Regions from separate parts of the Sanguibacter sp. Leaf3 genome, predicted to be linked through region 1. Evidence: riboswitches for the same ligand, from Rfam matches in the RefSeq annotation. Region 1 holds a riboswitch; each other region holds the start of a gene.

Region 1 (7,281 bases):
GACATCGCGACCCCACTCCTGGTCGAAGCTGCGGACGTCGAAGACCGGCGGGCGCCGGGTGGCCCAGGTGGTCGTGGTGACCTCGGCGATCTGCAGCAAGAACTGGACGGCGGAGGCCCCTCCCCCGACCACCACGACGTGCTTCCCGCGGAAATCCTCGGCCGACACGAAGTCGTGGGTGTGCAGCTGCCTGCCGAGGAAGGTCTCGCGCCCCGGGTAGGCGGGCCAGTGCGGACGGGTCCACGTACCCGTCGCACTGACGACGGTGCGGGTGGTCCACGAACCGGCGTCGGAGGTCACGACGAGAGGTGACGTCCTGTCGACACCACGGTCGTCGACCTGACCGGCCCCACCTTCGACGACCTCACCACCCTCCCCTCTGACGAGCGGCCTGACCTCGCGCACCCGCACAGGGCGGACGACGTCGAGCCCGAAGCGCTCTTCGTACGCCCCGTAGTACCTGGAGACGACGGCGGACGCGGGCTCGGCCGGGTCAGGGTCGCCGAGCGGGAGGCCAGGCAGGTCGTGGATACCGTGCGCAGCACCGAGCGTCAGGGAGTCCCAGCGCTCGCGCCACGCTCCCCCGGGCCCGTCGCCCGAGTCGAGCACGACCATGTCCTCGCCGGGCACCAGCCCGCGCCGTCGCAGGTGGTGGGCGGCCGACAGCCCTGCCTGACCAGCCCCGATCACGACGACGTCGTACACGTGCACTCCTTGGTTGAAGGTTCAAGCACTACGGTAACCGCGTCGGTCCACCGGATGTTCCCGGCCAGCTGGAGAACACACGGCGCCGACAGACAGTCGCCTGCGATCTAGCCATACCTCTGAACGAGTGCGAAGACACTGCAGGCGCCGCCAGCCTCGACGAACAAGGGCGTAGAGGAGCGACCCGCACCGTCACCGAGCCGGGTTGGCGAGCCGGTCCAGACAGCCCTCGTCTCATCTCTCACCCATGACCTTCGTCCCGCTTCGTGACCTCTATCCCGATTACGGTTTTACCGCACCATCCGCCATCTCTCCGTCCAGAGCGCGACGACCGAGGCCAGCCCCACCCCTCGAGCCGCCACCCATGACCCAGAAGAGGAAAGTTGCTACTTACCTTCTTTCGCGACCACCTCTGGGACATCGTTTTCCTCTTAGGATCCACGTCCCTGACGGCCGCATTCGGTGCCCTGGTCGGCAGGCTCCAGAAACCTCCCGCAGACAGGGCGGGTCCCGATGCAGAACTTTGACGGCACGAGCCTGGCTTTTACCATTCTCGGCATCCTCCTCGGCACCCCTATCGCCCTAGCATTCTCGCCGTTGCTCGGGGGGCACGGACACGGTCGAGTCTCCCTCAACAGCGCAGTGGCACACTCCCTCGCGACGACCGATTGGCACGTCGTCGCAAGAATTCGAGCACAGTTCCCTTCAGGCGGCAGCACCAAGACGAGGACGAACGATGAAGAACTCGCGGCAGCCCTCGTCGCCCTCGTCGTCCTCGTGACTATCGTGACCGCGTACGTGAGAAACGCAGTCCTCATCGCGGGGCTGATGGCAGGACTCTCAATCCTGGCCACGGTCGTAGTCACTATCACCTTCACCGTGCTGTGGTGCCGCGGCGCAGTGGACGGCAGAGGCATCGCCGCGCGCCTCGCAGCCGTCTATATTGCAGTGATCGCCGGAGTCCTCTCAGCACTCTGGCTCGTCGAGCCTCCGCTCCACGCGGACGCTCTGGACGCCCTGGACGCCCTGGCGACAGCTCTACGCGATGGTGGCTCCATCTTCGATGCCGATGGCGTGCACGTCGGAGTCATCGTGACCCAGATGTTCGCAGCCCTATTCACGTTCGGCCTGCTCATAGCCTGCATCGCACTTGGCCTAGGCTCGGTCGCCGCGGTGTACGTGCACTCCAGCAGTCGACCGCGCTGGCTCTGGAAGTTTGCTTTCTGGACCAATCGGTGGGCGATGCACGCATTGACGTGGTGGACACTATTCATCCTTGCCTCTTTGTCCTTGATCATGACCAGCGGACTGGGATTCGACTGGTTGACGAGTGCATTCGCCTGGATCAACGAGAGGATCGACGCCCTGCTTCCTGCGACACCGGCTCCGGCTCCGGCTCCGAACTAGGCCAGCGCGGCGCGTCTCGATGGCGCAGCATCACCGAGCGTCCCAGGGCCCCGACTCGCGGACACATCGGCTGTCAGGCGCTCGTGAGAGGCTGGTCGCATGCCTGAACCGGACACCCTCGGCACCGCCGCAGCCTTCAGCCCAGAGGCCTATGTCGAGGTCCTGACCTTCGACGGGACCGACCTGAGCGGCATCGACGCCGTCGACTCCCGCATCATCGAGTGCAGCTTCACCGGGACGGACCTGTCGGGCGCCGAGCTCGCCTCGTCACGCGTGAGCGACTGCTCCTTCGACACGGTCAACGCAGCGACCCTCGACATCTCGAGCGGCGACTGGCAGGACACCCAGGTCCGCGCGAGCCGCCTCGGCGGCGTCCAGGCCTACGGCTCGCAGTGGTCGCGCGTCGCCTTCCACGGCACCAAGATCGACTACCTCAACCTGCGCGAGGCCCGCCTCGCGGACGTCACCTTCACCGACTGCGTGATCGGAGAGCTCGACCTCTCCTCGGCGCGCGGCACCCGGATGAGCTTTGTCGGGACGCGCATCGCCCAGCTCACCCTGAGCCGGGCAACCCTGACCCGGACCGACCTGCGCGGCGCGGAGCTCGGTCAGCTGACAGGCATCGCGGGCCTCAAAGGCACGACGGTCAGCACCGACCAGTTCCTCGACCTCGCCCCGCTGCTCGCGGCACACCTAGGCATCTCGATCCAGTGAGACCGGAACGCCAGGTCGCCCCGACCGCTGGAGCGCGCTCTCGACACTCACTGAGGGCATCAGACGCAGAGCCGAGTCCCGTCTCCGCGAACCACAGCCAGAGCTGTCCAGCCCCTCGGAAGTCTGAGGCTCAGCGCCTGCCACCGAGATGTCGTCGAACGAGCACCCACGCGATCAAGAGGGCCGACGCGACCACCACCGCACCGGAGAGGACCTGGAGGTAGGTCACGACCGGGCTGGCCGAGCCAGCCGCAGCGGCGCCCGGGACGACAAGCAGGATCACGAGCCCAGCGACGAGGCTCTGGCGGCGCCCGGCCACGAGGGCGGCGACCTCGCGCCCTAGCTGACGCACTTGGACCCCTTCCCCACGGCAAGCTCGAGACGGGACGGGCACAGACCGTTGAGCGCGATGTATGTAGCGCCTGCGACGAGGAGTCCCGCAACAGCTGCGCACGCAGGAATTCCGACACCCGGGATCGCGCAAACCAAGATGCCCAGGCTCGTGGCACCCCCGCCGGCGAGCACGGCCTGGTCAGTCCGGTTGAGATAGACGTAGAACGTCCATCCGAGCCCGACCGAGAGCCTAGAGGTCCGCTGCCCTTCGATGAGGGGCGCCTGATCGACGTCGTCCGGGACCGAGACGATGAGGCTCCCGGATCCGAAAGGAACGAGCTGGGCTCCGCCACCTCCCGCCTCCGTCGCCGCGAACTCCGCGACAGGAAGCTCATCGAACACTGGTGACTCGGTTGCCGTCGCAGGCGACACAAGGCCAACTGTCATCAAACCCGCGACGACCAAACCGGCTATGGACTTCTTGATATTACGGATCTTGTGCCTCCAATATACGCAAGTCATCATTGACCTGCTATAAGTGACACTACACCTAAAAAGGACTTTCAAGCGCACGGGCGGCTCCACCGGGTATTAAGCGCACGCGACGAAGCCTGCCGGGTGGACCCGCCGGCACGGCTCCGCCCCGGCCGGGTGGACCAGCCGGGGCGGAGTGCCGGGCGGGCTCCAGGAGCGCCCGCGGCGGCGAGCACGGCACGCAGCCGTGAGATCGTGACGGTCAGGCAGGCAGCGCTCAGGCGTCGACGAGCGATCCTGCGCGCGCAGCCGAGGCCTGCGGCTCCGGGACAGGGCCGCAGCCGGCAGCCCCTGCGATGAACCCAGCCGCAGCCGTGGCGATGAGACCAGACAGACCGGATCCCTCAGGCAGCGGACGCGGGTCGTCGGCGACGGTCCAGCAGGCGTCGACGATCTCGTAACGAGCAGTCGGGCCGTCAGTCACGTAGGTCTCGAGGGCGGCGACCAGACGGTCGACCTCCTCCTGCGTGGTCCCGACGCCCACGCTGGCCCGCACGGCACCCGAGGCGTAGCCGAGCCGGGCGAGGAGCGGGTGGGCGCAGAAGCGACCGTCGCGCACGCCGATCCCGTGCTCGGCCGAGAGGTAGGCAGCCACGAGGCCCGGGTCGTGCCCGACGACCGAGAAGGTCACCACGCCGACAGGGTCGGACGCGTCGGCCCAGGCCCGGACCACCTGGACGCCCGGGATGGACTCGAGGCCGCTCACCAGGCGCTCGCGCAGGTAGGCCTCGTGCGCCTCGAGCGTGCCCGCGGGCAGCGACGCGAGGGTCTCGCAGGCCGCGGCGAGGGCCACGGCGCCGATGACGTTCGGCGAGCCGGCCTCGTGCCGCGCCGGGGCGTTCGTCCACTGCACCTGGTCGAGGTCGACCTGGCGGACAGCCCCACCACCGGCGAGATAGGGCGTCCCGGCGTCGAGCCAGTCGCGACGGCCCACGAGGGCCCCCGACCCGAAGGGCGCGTACGTCTTGTGGCCCGAGTAGGAGATGTAGTCGACCCCGGTCTCGGCGAGCGAGAAGCGGCGGTGCGGCACCAGCTGAGCGCCGTCGATCGCGACGCGAGCCCCGGCCTCGTGGGCGATCGCGACCACGTCGGCGACAGGCAGCAGCTCGCCGGTGACGTTCGACGCCCCGGTGAGCGCGAGCAGCGCGTAGGGCGCCCGGGCGAGCTCGGCCCGGATCGCCTCGAGGGTCTCAGCCACGGTCTCCGCACCGTGCAGCACCGTCGCGCCGCCGGCCGACCGCTGCCACGGGAGGAGGTTGGCGTGGTGCTCGACGTCGAGGACGAGCACCCGGCCAGGCCTGCCGTCAGCGTCGGCCGGGACGCAGCCGGCGAGCAGGTTGAGCGAGTCTGTCGTGTTGCGCGTGACGACCGTGACGTCGTCGGGCCGGGCACCGACGAAGGCGCCGATGGTCTGGCGCGAGGCCTCGTAGAGGGCCGTCGACACCTGCGAGAGGTAGCCCGCGCCGCGGTGCACGGAGGCGTAGAGCGGCAGCACCTGGGTGACGCGGTCGGCGACGGCCTGGAGCGCCGGGGCGCTCGCTGCGCAGTCGAGGTTGGCGTAGGTGACCGTCCGGCCGTCGACGAGCGGGACGAGGGTGTCCGAGCCGACGACGGGCAGGCAGGACTGGGCTTCATGGGTGGCAGACATAGATCCTCCAGGACGTGGTGGGGATCGACGCACCTGGGTTCGACCGATTCCCGCGCTTGCCGGAGACCATCTGGTTCCGGCCAGGTCGTCACCCGGGGCACCCCACCGCGGAGGAGGGTTGCCGGCCAGCAAACCGGGGTTACGCGCTGGCACTCATGACCTGCGTCAAGGATTGGCGAGGTTTCCGGGGGTGTCAATCAGCGAGCGCAGTCTGTCTTGCATGCTGGACGGGCTGTCTCATTCTGGGGGTCGGGGGTGATGCTCAGAGGGACAACCATCCAGAGCGGCTGAGTGACCTGGCACGACGACGCCGCAGCAACCCCTCCGACGAGCTCGACGTCGGGGCGAGGGTGCTACCGCCACGGACCGATGGAGGCATGACATGAGCTACGCAGGCGACCTCACCCCGCAGCAGGCCTGGGACCTGCTCGAGACCACCCCCGACGCCGTCCTCGTCGACGTGCGCACGGTCGGCGAGTGGCAGCAGATCGGCGTCCCCGACCTCTCCCCGCTCGACGGTGACCGCGAGGTCGTCTTCACCGAGTGGGCGACGGCCTTCGGCCCCAACCCGCGCTTCCTCGACCAGCTGGCCGAGGCCGGCCTCACCCCGGGTGACGGCCGCCCGGTGATCTTCCTGTGCCGCTCGGGCAACCGCTCGATCGGTGCGGCGGTCGACGCGACGGCAGCCGGCTTCGGTCCGTCGTACAACGTGCTCGAGGGTTTCGAGGGCGACACGGACCTCTCCGGTGGGCGGACCGTCAACGGCTGGCGCCTGCGCGGCCTGCCGAGCACCACCTACACCGCCGGGGAGTGAGCCTCGATGACGACCACCCCTGAGAGCACGGCCGGCACGTCCGCCGCAACCGTCCCGTCATCCGACCCGGCTCGCCCTCCGCGCACGGTCCGTGCCGCGACCGCCGCTGTCCGCGGCGGCCAGGTCCGCTCCGAGTTCCAGGAGACCTCAGAGCCGATCTACCTCACCCAGGGCTACGTCTACGCGCAGGCCGCCGACGCCGAGGCCGCCTTCAAGGGCGAGACCGACCGCTTCATCTACTCCCGCTACGGCAACCCGACGGTCCACATGTTCGAGGAGCGCCTGCGACTCCTCGACGGCGCCGAGGCCTGCTACGCGACGGCGACAGGCATGTCCGCAGTCTTCACCTCCCTCGCGGCCCTCGTGAAGTCCGGGTCGCGCATCGTCTCGGCCCGAGCGCTCTTCGGGTCGACGGTCGTGATCTTCGACGAGATCTTCGCCGACTGGGGCGTCACGGTGGAGTACGTCGACGGCCACGAGACCGAGCAGTGGGAGGCGGCCCTGGCCACCCCGGCCGACGTCGTCTTCTTCGAGACCCCGTCCAACCCGATGCAGGACATCGTCGACGTCGAGCGGGTCTGCGAGCTCGCGCACGCCGCCGGCGCTGTCGTCGTCCTCGACAACGTCTTCGCGACGCCGATCCTGCAGAAGCCCTTCGAGCTCGGCGCCGACGTCGTGGTGTACTCGGCCACCAAGCACATCGACGGGCAGGGCCGCGTGCTCGGCGGGGCTATCCTCGGGTCGAAGGAGTACATCGAGGGACCTGTCCAGAAGTTCATCAGGAACACCGGACCCTCGCTCAGCCCCTTCAACGCCTGGGTGCTGCTCAAGGGACTCGAGACCTTGCCGATCCGTGTCGCGGCGCAGACCGCCGCAGCGCTGCGGGTCGCCGAGCACCTCGAGACGCTGCCGGGGATCACCCGGGTCCGCTACCCGTTCTTGCCGTCGCACCCGCAGCACGAGCTCGCCCGCAAGCAGCAGACCGGCGGCGGGACCGTCGTCACCTTCGACCTCGCTGTCCCCGAGGGCACCGACCCGGAGTCGGCCAAGAAGCGCACCTTCGCCTTCCTCGACGCCCTCGAGGTCATCGACATCTCGAACAACCTCGGCGACGCGAAGTCGCTCA
Region 2 (7,281 bases), on a different contig from region 1:
GGTACGCGCCGTACTCGCGGTTCTTCGACCGCCACGGGTACATGTTCTCGACGGCGAGGGTCAGCCCGGACTCCTCGGAGAGCTGGCGGACCTGCTCGACGAACTGCCGCGCGTAGCTGCGCTGCCACGCGAAGGGCGGGTGCACCACGACTGTGCCGGCTCCGAGGGACTGCGCCATGTCGACGGCCTTCGCGAGCTTGGGTGCGGGACGCCCGCCCCACACGTTCTGGCTGACGAGCAGAGTCGGGGCGTGGATGCTGCGGATCTCGACACCGTGCTGCTGCGACAGGTGCGCGAGGGCGTTGTCGTCCTGCGTGACCGAGTCGCCCCACACCATGATCTCGATGCCGTCGTACCCGAGCTCGGCGGCGAGCTCGAAGGCGTAGGCCACCTTGCGGGGGTACACCGAGGCGCTCGACAGCGTGACCTTGATCGGGGAGGTGCGGTCGTTCGTGGCAGACGTGCCGTCTGCCGTGGGGGAGGACATGGAGTCCACAGTAGTGCGACATCCTCGGCGCGCGACGTGAGACGAGGGGGAGCGCAGGTCACGTGCCTGCGGACCCGCAGGTCTCTGGTCTTGTCTCTGCCACGGTGTCAGGGTGTGTGGTGTGGACATGGATCGACCAGACGACGGGCTGCTGCGCATCGGGGTGTTCTCGACGCTGTCGAGGATCAGCGTGCGCATGCTGCGGCACTACCAGGAGCACGGTCTCCTGGCGCCAGTCGTGGTGGAGCCGTTCTCCGGCTACCGCTACTACGCACCCGCCCAGCTCGACGAGGCGCGACGGGTCGTGCTGCTGCGCGATGCGGGCTTCTCGATCGAGGCGACCGCGCGGCTGCTCGACGTCGCCGGCGATCCTTCGAGGGTCGAGGCCGCGATCGCCGCCCGCCGCCTGGAGCTCCAGGCGGACCGGGACCAGGTGGACGCGCGGTTCCTCGCCCTCGACCGTGTAGGTCCCGCACTGGAGGAGATGGTCAGCATGACCGAGAACATCGAGGTACGCACGACCCACCTGCCCGAGACGACGCTCGCGACGCTGCGACGCCGGCTCCCCACCTATGCCGACGAAGGGCTGCTGTGGCAGGAGATCATGCCGCTCGTCGGCCGCTCGGGGGCACCCTTCGCCCCCGGCGGTGCTGCCGGTGCGACCTTCTACGACGAGGGCTTCCGTGAGAGGGACGTCGACGTCGAGGTGTGGGTCGAGGTCACTGGCCCCTTCGACCCCGTGGCCCCGCTCGGCTGCAGGGTCCAGCCGGCCCGCGACGTCGTCACCGCGACTCTGCTGGGCGGCTACGAGCAGATGACAGGCGTCATGGGAGCGCTCGGCGCGTACGTGGCCGAGCACGGGCTGACGACAGGGGAGATGTTCAACATCTACAGGGTCGGTCCGGCGCAGGACCCTGACCCGAGCGCCTGGGTGACCGAGGTCTGCCTGGCGGTCGTCCCGTCCTGACGAGGTGCCGCTCTGGCGGAGGGCCCGTCTGACGACGGGCCCTTCGCTGGCCGGCTGCAGGAGGATCCCTTCCTGCAGCCAGCCGTTCCTGCAGTCAGCCAGCCAGCCGACCGCTGTTGCGGTCAGCCAGCCGACGCTCCTGCTGTCAGCCGGCCGACCGCTGCTGCCATCAGCCCAGCTGGTTGCGTACCGCGAGAGCCGCGCCCACGAGGTGCTCGAGGGACGGGGTCGTCTCGGCGTAGCCGCGGGTCTTGAGACCGCAGTCCGGGTTGACCCAGAGCAGCGCCGGGTCGACGGACTTCACGGCGAGCTCGAGGAGCTCGGTGACCTCCTCCTGCGACGGGACGCGCGGCGAGTGGATGTCGTAGACACCCGGACCGACCCCGCGGGAGAACCCGGAGGCCTGGAGGTCGGGCAAGATCTCCATCCGCGAGCGGGCCGCCTCGATCGACGTGACGTCGGCGTCGAGGGCGTCGATCGCGCCGATGACCTCGCCGAACTCCGAGTAGCACAGGTGCGTGTGGATCTGGGTGTCCGGGCGGACTCCCGCGGTCGACAGCGTGAAGGACCCGACCGACCAGTCGAGGTACGCCGGCTGGTCGGCGCGGCGCAGCGGGAGCAGCTCGCGCAGCGCAGGCTCGTCGACCTGGATGATCGCGATGCCCGCAGCCTCGAGGTCGGCGATCTCGTCGCGCAGGGCCAGACCGATCTGGTTGGCGGTCTCGCCGAGCGGGATGTCGTCGCGGACGAAGGACCAGGCCATGATCGTCACCGGCCCGGTGAGCATGCCCTTGACGGGCTTTGACGTCAGCGACTGCGTGTACTCGGTCCAGCGGACCGTCATCGGCGCCGGGCGCGACACGTCTCCCCAGAGGATCGACGGGCGTGTGCAGCGGGAGCCGTAGGACTGCACCCACCCGTTCTGCGTCACGGCGAAGCCGTCGAGCAGCTCGGCGAAGTACTGCACCATGTCGTTGCGCTCGGCCTCGCCGTGCACCAGCACGTCGATGCCGATGCGCTCCTGCAGCTCGACGACCTGCTGGATCTCGGCGCGCATCGCGTCTTCGTAGGCCTCGAGGGACAGCTCACCCTTGGCGTGCGCGGCACGGGCCTTGCGGATCTCGACGGTCTGCGGGAACGAGCCGATCGTGGTCGACGGCAGCAGCGGCAGGTTCAGGCGCTCCTGCTGGGCGTCGCGACGCTCCTGGGCCGGACCGCGGTGGAAGTCGCCCTCGGTCAGCGCGGCTGTGCGCTCGCGGACCGCGGCCACGGCAACGCCGGCGGCTGTGGCCCGCGAGGCCGCGGCCTCGCTCGCGGCGAGCAGCTCGGTGTGCACGGCCTCGCGGCCCTCGCGCAGGCCCTCTGCCAGGGTGACGACCTCGGTGACCTTCTGGTCGGCGAAGGCGAGCCACGTCGCGAGGGTCGGGTCGAGCGTGGGCTCGTCGGCCACGTCGTGCGGGACGTGCTGGAGCGACGTCGACGTGCCGACGGCGACTGCCCCGGCGCCGAGGCCCTCGAGGGCCTCGAGCACCTCGAGCCTCGCGGAGAGGTCGGCGCGCCAGATGTTGTGGCCGTCGACGACCCCGGCGACGAGGGTCTTGGTCTCGAGGCCGCGGACGGGCGAGGTGGGTGCGGAGCCCTTGACGAGGTCGATCGCGAGGGCCTCGACGTCGGTCCCGGCGACGACGGGCAGCGCCTCCTGGAGGTCGCCGAAGGGGGCGGCGAGCAGGATCGCCGGGCGCTCGGGGCGGGCGAGGTCGGTCGAGAGCACCGTGTACGCCTTGGTGACCGCGGTCAGGACGTCGCCGAGCGGCACGTCGATCGTGTCGGTCACGAGGCCCGGCTCGTCGAGCTGGACCCACGTGGCTCCGGCGGCGGCGAGAGCGCGGAGCAGCTCGACGTAGACGGGGAGCAGGTCTGCGAGGCGCGAGAGCGGCTCGAAGCCCGCGGGGGCGTCGTCGGCGGCCTTGCTCAGCAGCAGGAAGGTCACCGGTCCCACGAGGACGGGCCGGGTCGTCACGCCGTCGGCCAGCGCCTCGGTGAGCTGTCGGACCACGCGGTCGGAGGCGAGGCGGAAGGCCGTCGACGGCCCGATCTCTGGGACGAGGTAGTGGTAGTTGGTGTCGAACCACTTGGTCATCTCGAGCGGGGCGTCGTCGCCCTCGCCGCGTGCCGCGCGGAAGTACCCGGCGAGGTCGAGGTCGCCGTCGGCCGTCGCGAAACGGGGCGGGACGGCCCCGACGGTCACAGCGGTGTCGAGCACCTGGTCGTAGTAGGAGAAGGTCTCGGGCACGGCGCCGTCGGTCGCGGAGAGGCCGAGCGCCACGAGACGGTCGCGGGTCGCCTTGCGCAGGGAGGCTGCGGTCTCCTCGAGCTGGTCGGCGTCGATGCGGCCGGCCCAGAAGGACTCGACGGCCTTCTTGAGCTCGCGGCGCGGTCCGATGCGGGGGTAGCCGAGGATGGTCGCCGCCGGGAATGTGACAAAGGTCGGGTTCTGCTGGATAGAGCTGAGCTCAGTACGTGTCGTCATGGGTCATCCCTCTAGATCAGTGCTGCGGTTGGTTGGGATGCGCCGACCCACGGCCCGCTGGCCAGGTCGGGACCAGCGTCGGCAGGTGCCGGGTGCGCTGGTCCGCCGCCGAGGTGTACGCCCTCGAGCAGGTCTAGTGCGGCTTCGTGCTTGTTGAAGGTGTAGACGTGCAGGCCCGGGGCTCCGGCTGCGAGGACGGCCTCGGCCAGCTCGACCGACGCCCGGATGCCGCGGGCGTGCCGCGCGGCGGGGTCGGCGAGGGACTCGAGGTCGCGGACGAGGGCCCTCGGGGCGGGGACGCCCGTGAGGGTCTCGACCCGAGCGAGGCGCGCTGGGTCGGTCATGGGGAGCAGGCCGGCGAGGATCGGGAGGGTGACTCCCGCGCGCCGGGCCTCGTCCACGAAGCCGACATAGCTGTCGGCCTCGTAGAACAGCTGGGTGATCGCGAAGTCGGCGCCGGCCTGCTGCTTCTCGAGCAGCCGCTGCACCTCCTGCGACCGCGTGGTGCCGGCTGCCGCGTTGCCGTCGAGGAAGGTCGCGACGGCGATGGTCAGCGGACGGGCGGCCGAGCGCAGGGCGGAGGAGGGGTCGTCCGCGCAGCGCTGGGCCTCGACCTCGCGCAGCAGTGCGACGAGCTCGTCGCTCGAGTTGATGCCCTCGGGGTGCGGCTCCCAGTCGGGCTGGTCGCGCGGGGGGTCGCCGCGGAGCGCGAGGAAGCTGCGGACACCCTCGGCGAGGAACTCGTCGATCACCTCGGCGACGTTGTCGCGGGAGGCGCCGACGCAGGTGAGGTGCGCGATCGGCAGCACCGGGGCGTGCTCGAGGATGCGCCTCACGACGGTCTGCGCGGTGGTCCGGTCCCCACCTGCTGCGCCGTAGGTGACCGACACGAAGTCGGGCCTGGCGGCGATCAGGTGGTCGACCGTGCTCCAGAACTTCGGCGCCGCGGCAGGGTTGCGGGGCGGCATGAGCTCGAAGGAGATCGTCGGGCGCTGCCGGGACGGGCGCGCTGCGGGCCGCCCCGGCGGGGCGGTCGCGGAGCTGCCCCCGGCGGGGGTCGGTGGGACGTCGGAAGCCGTCATGAGTTCACTCCATCGGACCTGGCGTTAGCACCCGCACCCATCAGGAGGCTTCCATAGTGGGGGGTTGCTGCGGTGTCGTCGAGCCAGGACTCTCAACCGCTCTGGATGGTGTCCCTGAATCTAGACGGCATCCACCAGGCGGTCCAGGCTCTGCCCGAGGAGTGAGACGGGCGTCTCGTCAGCGAAGACGGCGACGCGGCTCGCGGGGCGGGAACTCGCCGTCGTCCGAGCCGTCGTCGGCCGAGAAGAGCAGGTCGTGGAGGACCACCTGGACCTGCTCGACCCGCGGGACGTCGTGCAGCGTGACCCCCGCCTTGTCCGTCGCGTCCGAGATGACGAGGGTGCCGCAGCCGAGCAGGCGGTCGGTGAGGCTCTTCTCGTAGGACACGTCGTTGATGCGGTAGAGCGGGATGTCCCGACCCGTGCGCGTGAGGATGCCGCTGCGGGTGATGAGCCGACGGTTGGTCACCGTGTAGCGCGAGGTCACCCACCGCAGGAAGGGCAGCAGCACCCAGCCGACGAGCACCACGAGCAGCACGACACCACCCGCGAGCAGGATCCAGCCGCGCGCGGAGCTCTCCGGGAGCAGCACGACGAGGGCGACCGCGGCCGCGAGGAGCACGACGAAGAGCGCGATCGCCCCGAACAGCGCCTTGACGTGGGTGCGGAGGTTGAGGACGACGTGCTCGCCCTCGGCGAGAGTGCTCTGGATTCCCATGCCGGAATCTTCGCACCGCTCGCCCGCCGGCACTATCCCCGGTCGGGAGCGGGATCGAGCATCCTGTGCGTCCAGCGCTCCCACGGCGGGCTGACGGCCCAGTTCACCTCGAGGGTGCGTCGGGCCCAGCGGAACCTGCGGGCCAGGCTCGCCGGTGACTGGAAGGTCCTGCCGGAGACCCCGACGGTCAGCGCGCGGTCGTACCTGACGCGCGCCGAGCTGCCGAGCTGGAAGCTCAGGTCGGTGTCGTCGTGCACCTGCGGGTCGTCCCTGTGCACCAGGTGCCTCACGCCGTGCCACGCCGAGACGCGCAGCGCCATGTTCGAGCCCCACAGCGGCACGTTCGCGACGGCCGCGCGCATCCCCCAGAAGTACCCGCGCATGTAGAAGACGCGCGCGAGGTGGCCGCGCACGGGCGGGAGGTCGTAGAAGGTCCCGGCGCCCGTCACCGCGCTGAGCGTCGGGTCGGCGTCGAAGACCGACGCGATCCGCGCGAGCCAGTCGCCCGGGGGCAGGCTGTCCGCGTCGCACCGCGCGATGATCCCGCCCTCGACGGCGTCGTAGCCCCGGGACGCCGCAGCCGGGATGCCGACGCGGTCCTCGTGGACGACCCGAGCACCGGCCGCCCGCGCGACCTCGGCAGTCGTGTCGGTCGAGGCGTTGTCGACGACGACCACCTCGAAGGGCGGGTGCGACTGGCGTGCGAGCGCGTCGAGGCACCGCGCGAGGTGCGCCGCGTCGTCCCGCGCGGGGACCACGACGGTGATGTCCGCAGCACCGGGCCGGCGGGTCACGAGCGCCTCGCGAGGACGAGGCCTGCGACGAGGGCCCCGAGGGTGCCGACGGCGAGGTCGGAGACAGTGTCCGTGTAGCCGACGTTGATCGAGCCGTCGACGTAGGTCGCGCCGGCCCACTCGCCGATCTCCCACAGCAGCGCCAGCAGGGAGCCGAGCCCCGTCACCGAGACGACGACGCCGAGCCTCGGGCGGCGCAGCGACTCCTCGCCGGGACCGGAGACAGCGCCTGTGCGGCGAAGGACGAGCCAGACGAGCGCCGCGAGGGCCGCTGTGGCGACCAGGTGCATCACGAGGTCGAGCCACGGCACCGCCTCGTAGAGGTCGAGGAGCCCGGACCATGCAGCAGCCGAGAGCACCAGGCCGAGAGCCGGGTCGCCGTAGCCGTGCAGGCCGAGGGCGCGCGGGACGACCGAGCCCAGCAGGACGAGGGACAGCAGCGCCGCGCCGACAGGGCCGTAGAGGACAGTGCCGACGACGATGCTCACGGCGACGAGCGCACGGACCACGTCCCCCGCGATGACGGCGGGGGAGGTCCGCGGGGGCGCGTCGGCTGGGGTCACGCGGACGACTCTAGGCAGCGGGACCGTCCTGCGCCGGGTGAGACGTGTGGACGCTGCTGACGGGAGGCCTCGACGACGCCCGATCCGCGTGCCTGAGGAGCGGAGCGGGCGGTCGGGCTGAGCGTGCCGGCCGGGCTGAG
Region 3 (7,281 bases), 100 kb from region 1:
CTCGTCGACCTCCAGGCCGAGCTCGGCCTGAGCTATCTGTTCATCTCGCACGACCTCGCGGTCGTGCGGCAGATCTCCGACCGGGTCGGCGTCATGTCCCGCGGCCGGCTGGTGGAGAGCGGGACGACCGAGCAGATCTTCGCCGACCCGCAGCACGACTACACCCGGGCGCTGCTCGCGGCGATCCCGGGCCGCACGAACGTGACGGCCTGAGGAGAGACCGAGCCCACCGGCACGGTCAGCACTGCCTGCCCGACCGCTCTGCCCGCCTGACCGCTCTGCCCGCCTGACCGCTCTGCCCGCCTGACGACAGCCGGCACGACCGGCCCTGCCCCCTGACCGACCAGCACCGAGAGGATCCCCACCATGACTCGCACGACGCCCCACCAGGACACCCCTGCCGACACCTCACCCGCGCCCTCGTCCAGAGATGACGAGGCACTTGCCGCCGCGCGCGGGCTCGCGCCGCTCGTCAGCCCGCAGGACGCTGCCAGCCACCTCGCCTCAGGTGGCCTGCTGCTCGACGTGCGCAGCGCCGCAGGTCGAGCGACCACAGGGGCGATCGAGGGCGCCCGCATCACCGATCGCGCGGACCTCGGACCGGAGCTCGACCCGACCGCCACAGCGTCGGCCCTCGCCGCCGCAGGCCACGGCGCCGCTCTGCCGGTGTCCCTCGACACCCCGATCGTCGTGGTCTGCGGCTCGGAGCGAGGGTCTGGTCCTGTCGCGGCGGAGCTCATCGCCCGTGGCTACACCGACGTGCGCCAGGTCGAGGGCGGAGCACCAGGCTGGGCTGCGGCGGGGCTGCCGCTCACGTCGTGAGGGCGGAGGGCGGAGCGCGGAGGAGCCGGAGGACGGGCTCGCTGTGCTCTCGCCGTCGCTCTTGCCGGTGGTCTGGTCTGTGCGCAGCCGACGGTCCACCGGCAGGGGTCCTGAAGGTGCGCTGATCGCCCTCGAGAGCAGCCTCGCTGCTGAGTCCGCGCCAGTCGTCGAGGACCGTGCGCCGGGTGGAACCTCACTCGTCAGGCGTCCTGCCCGAGAGGATGAGGATGCGCTCGATGGTGCTCCGGTCAGGTGTCACAGCGTGCCGGACCTGCCCGAAGGCCTTCCCGGTGCCGCGTGCCGACCCGGGGAGCAGCTCGAGGCGGCGCAGGACGAGCGCAGCCACTGTCGGGTCGACCTCCCACTCGAACCCGAGAGTCCGCGCCAGGTCCCAGGTGTGGATCACCGTGTCGCACAGCTGCATGCCGTAGAGGTCGTCGATGCTGCGAGCCCCCGGTACTCCCGGGACCTCCCGCACCTGGGACTCGTCGTCGGTGGAGGCAAAGGCATCCTCCATGTCTCTGGCGGTGCGCCTGTACGCGTGATCGAAGCCGTGGTGGGCCATGTCGCCGGCGGGAGGCACCGACGCGAAGTCGGGCGAGGCGTCCGGGGCCCTAGGTGCTCCCGTGAGGGCCTGGGCGAAGGCGAGGTTCTCGTCGAGCAGGTGGTGGTAGAGATTCTTGACGTCCCACTCCTCGCACGGCGTCGGGGACGTCAGGTCGCCGGAGGTGACCTCCGACAGATATGACGCGAGCTGCTCGGTGGCTGTGTGCAGAGCGGAGATGTCCACTGTCCAACCTCTCCGACGTCGATCCGTGGTCGGCTGTTTGGCCTCCGGGGGTTCTCGCCAAGTTATCGCACCTATGGTGCAATAGTCCAGATCGTGGTTGTCGGCACGTCACGGCACGTCACGGCATGGCGAGGCGACGCCGAGCGAGAGCGCTGAGCGTCGCCGCCGGTGAGTGTGGGAGAGGTCTCGTGGCGTAACCGTCGACGTCTGACGGACGGCTGCGCCCTCGCGCACCGGTCGGCGCACGAGGGCACGGTGGCCGCGCGGTGGGTAGGCGGTGGCGCGGCCTCAGGGGCGGAGCTCGGCTCAGATCGCCGTCTGGTCCCCGATGCGGTGGTACGTCCTGTCGTGGAACACCAGCGGGGTGGCGTCGGTGCGGGTCTGGGACTCGATGGCCCGGACGGAGACGAGGAAGCTCTCGCCGACGGGCGTGCGCTCGAGGATCCTGCCGCGCAGCCAGGTGACGGCCCCGTCGATCACGGCCTCGCCGCTCGGGAGCTCGGTCCAGCCGCCTGCGGCGAAGCGGTCGATGCCGCTCGTCGCGAAGCGTGCCGACACGTCGTCCTGGTCCTGGGAGAGGAAGCTGACGGCCAGGGTGTCGGCCTCGGCGAGCGCGGCCCACGACGACGACGTCCCGGCGATCGAGAAGGCGAGCAGCGGCGGTGCCGCGGACACCGAGATGACCGAGGTCGCTGTGAAGCCCACGTGGCCGTGGGGTCCACGCAGGGTCACGACGGCGACGCCAGCTGGATGCTGGCGGAACACGGTCTTGAACTCGTCGGGGGACAGGTGGGTGTCGAGGTCGGCGAGACGCTCGTCCTGGATGGTCATGTGCAGTCCTTCGGTGGTCTGTCGTCGGCTTGCCGGTCCCGGGGGACCAGCCAGGTCATCTCCCGGAGCACCCCGCCATGACGATGGGGTTGCTGTCCGACCAGCCGGGGCTTCGCGTCGGTTCTCGTGACCTTGAGTGACCGGTATAGCAACGGCTCGCGTCCTGTCATCGGCTTTCCCAGAACGTCTCACCATCTGGTCAGGGGGTGGTGCTCGGGGTGGACGCCGGGGTGCTGCCCGGTCGCTCGGGCTGCGCCTCGGCCGGAGCTCCACCTGGTACCTCGCCAGGAGCAGTCTCGAGCGTCCCCTCCGGTGCCCCTCCGACCTCGGCGACGCTCACCGTCCACGTGCGGCTCGGACCGAAGCCGGTGACGGCTGTGCCACCCTCACCCACGTCGACGTACCGCAGGCTCAGCGTGTGCGACCCCGCAGACGGGCCGCGCCAGACGAGGTCCTCCCCGCCCGCCACCCTGTGGAGCTCGCCCGTCGGCGTCCCGTCGACGCTCAGCTGCACGAGCTCTCCGGCGGTCCCCTCGACCCGCAGGGGGACGTCGCCCCCGTCGGGGGCCTCGATCACCTCGCCGTCGGTCGGCGCTGCCAGGACGGGACGGTCGAAGGTCCACGAGAGCGCCGTGGACGCCTCGGACTCGGAGCCTGTCGTCTCGTCGCGGGCGTGCGCGGCGACGGTCAGGGCGTCCGTCGAGGTGAGGCACGCTGCTGGGGCTCCGGTCAGCTCCCCGCACACCTGCGCAGACCAGGCGCCCGAGGTGTCTGCGACGGCTGTCGCCAACGAGTCACCCGAGGTGGTCGTCACGACGACCGTGGCACCCGGCTCGGCCGCCCCTGAGACCGTGGGGAAGGTGATCAGCACAGTGCCTGCCGCCGGTCCGGTGAGTGTCGGCACCCTGGGCCCGGCGGGCTCAGAGGGACCTGAGGGCGGTGTACCCGGCGCGACGACGTCGGGCACCGGTGCCAGGGGCGGAAGCGTAGGCAGGGGAGGCAAGGTCGCGACGGGCTCGGGTGCCGGGTCGGGCTGAGCCGGCTCGGGCAGGTCGTCCCACTCGATCACCGGTGGCTCTGCGGACGGGGGCAGGTCGACCGTCGGTGCGTCCTCAGGGTCGCCCACAGGCGCGTCACCGTCGGGTGCGTCGACCGGCGCCGTCGTCGACGCGACGCCCGGGAGCGCGGACGTCGGTGCGGCAGTCACGACCCCTGCAGGGCTCCCGGCCGTGGGTGGAGGTGAACCCGCCCCGATCGCGATCCCCGTCGAGACCACGGCGAGCCCGGCGACCGCTGCGACGACGAGGCCGACAGGACGGGCGACGACGCTCGTCCTCGGTGCACCGGCACCCCAGCGCCCGCCTCGTCCGGTGCGCGGGCTCGCGTCGTCGACCGGCGTGCCGTGGCGCGGTCCCTGCGCGGATCTCTCCGCCGGTCCCTGCGCCGGCTCGGGCGTCGGTCTCTGTGCCGCTGTGTGCGTCGAGCTGTCCGTCGATCTGTGCGTCGAACCCTGAGGGTCGGTGCTCACGTCGTCTCTTCTCTGCGTCTGATGCCGCATCCTGCCTACCACAGAGCGGGTGAGAGGCACAGGCCCTCGCCTGTGAACAAGGCGTGGAGGAGCCCTCCTGCTGTGCTGAGTCCCACACTCTGGACGCCCTCGCGGCGCGGTCCGGAGCGGCAGAATGGTGGGATGACGACGAGCACCAGCCCCGCGCCGGGCGACGCGGGCAGCACCGCGACGCCGAGCCCCCGCGATCTCTGGGTCGCGTGGCGCGCCGAGCGCGACGCCGGCCTGGCCGAGCACCACGGCTGGCTGACGCTCACCGCACTCCACCAGCTCACCGACGTCCCGACGGCCTACGCCCAGCTCCCGGGGCGCTGGTGGGCGGACCGCCACGGCATCCACGTCGAGGTCACGGCCGCCGACGGTCTGCGCGCGGGCGACACGAGCGCCGGGCGCGCAGTCGAGGACGAGCCCTTCGAGGGTGTCCACTCCGTCGACGTGTCCACGGCCGGCTCGACCATCGCCGCGATCGTCCCCGGCGACGTCGCCGTCGAGGCGGGCATCCGCAGCGGTCGACCGATCCTGCGGGTCCGCGACCCCCGTGCGCCCATGGCCACAGGCTTCACAGGCGTGCCGACCTTCGACTACGACCCGTCCTGGGTGCTCGAGGCCCCGGTCCGCTGGTACGCGCAGCCCGAGCCCGCCGTCGTCGGCGCAGCCCAGCCCGGCTTCAGCCACGAGGTCACCGTCACCGGCGAGGTCGACCTCGCCCGCGACGGCCAGAGCGTCACCCTGCGCCTCGTCGGAGACGCACCCGGCAGCGCCTCGCTGCTGTTCACCGACACGTCGGAGGAGACCCCCGCCTGGCGCTCGCTGACCGTCGACACCGCAGGCGAGACCGAGGGCACCGTCGTGCTCGACCTCAACCGTGCCTACGACATGCCGTGCGCCTTCAGCGACTTCGGCACCTGCCCGCAGCCCGTCGAGGGCAACGACGTGCCCTTCGCCGTCACCGCAGGGGAGTGTCGCGTCCGATGAGCACCGACAGCGTGATCGCCGGCGGCCGCCTGGACGGCCCGCACCACGGGTTCGAGGTCCGCTCGGTCCACATGAGCGACGCCCTGGTCCAGCCCCTCCTCGACGACCTCGAGCGCACCTACCTGCGCCTCTACGCGTCGCTCCTCGGCGAAGAGGTCCTGCGCGAGGAGATGGCCCACTACAGCCCCGAAGAGTTCGTGGCCCCCGACGGCGACTTCGTCCTGGTCCTCGACGACGGTGTCCCCGTCGCGGGCGGCGCGTTCCGCCTCTCGGTCGAGCCCGAGCTCGGTGACCCGAGGTTCTCCCTGTACCCGGAGGCCGAGCGCGGCACCGACGGGCGCACGGTCGCACCGACGGCCGAGCTCAAGCGAATCTGGACCCACGACCAGCACCGTCGCCGCGGCCTGGCCCGCATCGTGCTCACCGAGCTCGAGGACCGTGCCGCCGCTGCGGGGTACAGCCGCATCTACCTCACGACAGGGTCACGCCAGCCCGAGGCCGTCGGGCTCTACCTGCGGACCGGGTACACCGCGCTCTTCGACACCCACGTGGTGCGCACAGACGCAGACGGCCCGCTCGCCTTCGAGAAGTGGATGCTCCCACCGGTCTGACCGGGCTTGGCGCAGGTCGTCGACCGAGACGCTCGCGGACGAGGCGCCTGCCGACCGGCTCAGGCCCCCCCACGGACTGCCCGCCTGCTCCGGGGTCCGTCGGTCTGCCCGCGGAGCACCGGTCCCCACACGGGCGCGCTCGTGCGGTGGATCTCAGCCGACGGTCTTGCGGAGGATCTCCATGCGCAGGTCGTCGCGCTGGGGCAGCCCGAAGCGCTCGTCGCCGTAGGGGAAGGCCTTGTGCTCGCCGGTGCGGGTGTACCCGCGGCGCTCGTAGAAGGCGAGCAGCTCGGTACGCGCGTCGAGCACAGTCATCTCGACCGTGGTGACGCCCCACTCGGCGGCCATGAACCTCTCCGCCTCCGCGATGATCTCCTTGCCGAGGCCCTGACCCTGGCCGCTCGGGCGCACGCAGAACATGCCGAGATACCCGGTCGTCGGACCTGTGCGGCGCACGTGCACGCATCCGTCGACAGCGTGGTCCGAGCCGTCGAGGTGAGCGGCCAGCACGACGCTGTCGGGGGCGCGCAGGTCGGCGAGCAGCAGCACGGCGTCGATCCGCTGCCCCTCGAGCAGGTCCGCCTCGGTGGTCCAGCCCTGGCGGCTCGAGTCCCCCCGATAGGCGGAGGTGACGAGGTCGACGAGGTCTGCGACGTCGTCTTCGGTCGCGCGGCGGAAGGTCAGCGTGGGCACCCGACCGACCTTACCCGCGAGGTCGGGCCGTAGGCAGACGCATGGGAAGACGCGTGGGCCGGCGCGTGGGCAGGGCCGTCCGCACGTGCTCGAGCGGGCCTCTCCGAGGTGTCTGTCCACCGGCCGAAAGGCCCCCCTGAGCACTCCCGCGCCGGGGGTACTCTGGCGACGCCAACTGGCACCCGCGTCCCAGATCCGCCGTCCGCGGCGCTCGACGAAGGAGAACCACCTGATGGAAGGCCAGCTCGCGCCCGTGTTCGACGAGGTCCTGCGACGCAACCCCGGCGAGGTCGAGTTCCACCAGGCGGTCCGTGAGGTCTTCGACTCTCTCGCCCCGGTCCTCGCGAAGAACCCGCAGTACGCCGACGCCGCCGTGCTCGAGCGGATCTGCGAGCCCGAGCGCCAGATCATCTTCCGGGTGCCGTGGGTCGACGACTCGAACCGCGTGCAGATCAACCGCGGCTTCCGCGTCGAGTTCAACTCGGCCCTCGGCCCGTTCAAGGGCGGTCTGCGCTTCCACCCGTCGGTCTACCTGGGCATCGTGAAGTTCCTGGGCTTCGAGCAGGTGTTCAAGAACTCCCTCACCGGCATGCCGATCGGCGGCGGCAAGGGCGGCTCCGACTTCGACCCGCGCGGGCGTTCCGACGGCGAGGTCATGCGGTTCTGCCAGTCCTTCATGACCGAGCTGTACAGGCACATCGGGGAGTACACCGACGTGCCGGCCGGTGACATCGGTGTCGGCGGTCGCGAGATCGGCTACCTCTTCGGCCAGTACAAGCGGATCACCAACCGCTACGAGTCCGGTGTCCTCACCGGCAAGGGCATCAGCTGGGGCGGGTCGCTCGTGCGCACCGAGGCCACGGGCTACGGCACCGTGATGTTCGCCCGCGAGATGCTCAAGACCAGGGGCCTCGAGCTCGAGGGCCAGCGTGTCGTCGTCTCCGGCTCGGGCAACGTCGCGATCTACGCGATCCAGAAGGCCCAGCAGCTCG

The links. A riboswitch is a leader RNA that binds a small molecule or an ion and turns the genes downstream of it on or off. The one in region 1 is predicted to bind S-adenosylmethionine.
Region 2: it holds a riboswitch for S-adenosylmethionine, as region 1 does, so the genes downstream of both, ASG53_RS14310 (methylenetetrahydrofolate reductase) here and ASG53_RS01145 (aminotransferase class V-fold PLP-dependent enzyme) in region 1, are expected to answer to the same signal.
Region 3: it holds a riboswitch for S-adenosylmethionine, as region 1 does, so the genes downstream of both, ASG53_RS01585 (flavin reductase family protein) here and ASG53_RS01145 (aminotransferase class V-fold PLP-dependent enzyme) in region 1, are expected to answer to the same signal.

The regions. Positions count from the first base shown of each region.
Region 1 covers NZ_LMRH01000001.1:247,910-255,190, reverse strand. Annotated here, with positions in the region: gene ASG53_RS01170 (FAD-dependent oxidoreductase) at 1-705, opposite strand, end outside; gene ASG53_RS01165 (hypothetical protein) at 1,219-2,112, shown strand; gene ASG53_RS01160 (pentapeptide repeat-containing protein) at 2,212-2,826, shown strand; gene ASG53_RS01155 (hypothetical protein) at 2,957-3,178, opposite strand; gene ASG53_RS01150 (hypothetical protein) at 3,166-3,561, opposite strand; gene ASG53_RS01145 (aminotransferase class V-fold PLP-dependent enzyme) at 3,911-5,341, opposite strand; SAM riboswitch class IV at 5,389-5,502, opposite strand; SAM riboswitch class I at 5,613-5,717, shown strand; gene ASG53_RS01140 (rhodanese-like domain-containing protein) at 5,724-6,155, shown strand; gene ASG53_RS01135 (O-succinylhomoserine sulfhydrylase) at 6,162-7,281, shown strand, end outside.
Region 2 covers NZ_LMRH01000003.1:195,065-202,345, forward strand. Annotated here, with positions in the region: gene ASG53_RS14295 (sugar phosphate isomerase/epimerase family protein) at 1-487, opposite strand, end outside; gene ASG53_RS14300 (MerR family transcriptional regulator) at 615-1,454, shown strand; gene metE (5-methyltetrahydropteroyltriglutamate--homocysteine S-methyltransferase) at 1,624-3,984, opposite strand; gene ASG53_RS14310 (methylenetetrahydrofolate reductase) at 3,996-5,066, opposite strand; SAM riboswitch class I at 5,073-5,178, opposite strand; gene ASG53_RS14315 (PH domain-containing protein) at 5,245-5,784, opposite strand; gene ASG53_RS14320 (glycosyltransferase family 2 protein) at 5,817-6,578, opposite strand; gene ASG53_RS14325 (hypothetical protein) at 6,575-7,141, opposite strand.
Region 3 covers NZ_LMRH01000001.1:350,418-357,698, forward strand. Annotated here, with positions in the region: gene ASG53_RS01570 (dipeptide ABC transporter ATP-binding protein) at 1-213, shown strand, start outside; gene ASG53_RS01575 (rhodanese-like domain-containing protein) at 367-822, shown strand; gene ASG53_RS01580 (TIGR03086 family metal-binding protein) at 1,016-1,612, opposite strand; gene ASG53_RS01585 (flavin reductase family protein) at 1,919-2,443, opposite strand; SAM riboswitch class IV at 2,464-2,575, opposite strand; gene ASG53_RS01590 (hypothetical protein) at 2,643-3,971, opposite strand; gene ASG53_RS01595 (DUF1684 domain-containing protein) at 4,134-4,985, shown strand; gene ASG53_RS01600 (GNAT family N-acetyltransferase) at 4,982-5,596, shown strand; gene ASG53_RS01605 (GNAT family N-acetyltransferase) at 5,750-6,289, opposite strand; gene gdhA (NADP-specific glutamate dehydrogenase) at 6,522-7,281, shown strand, end outside.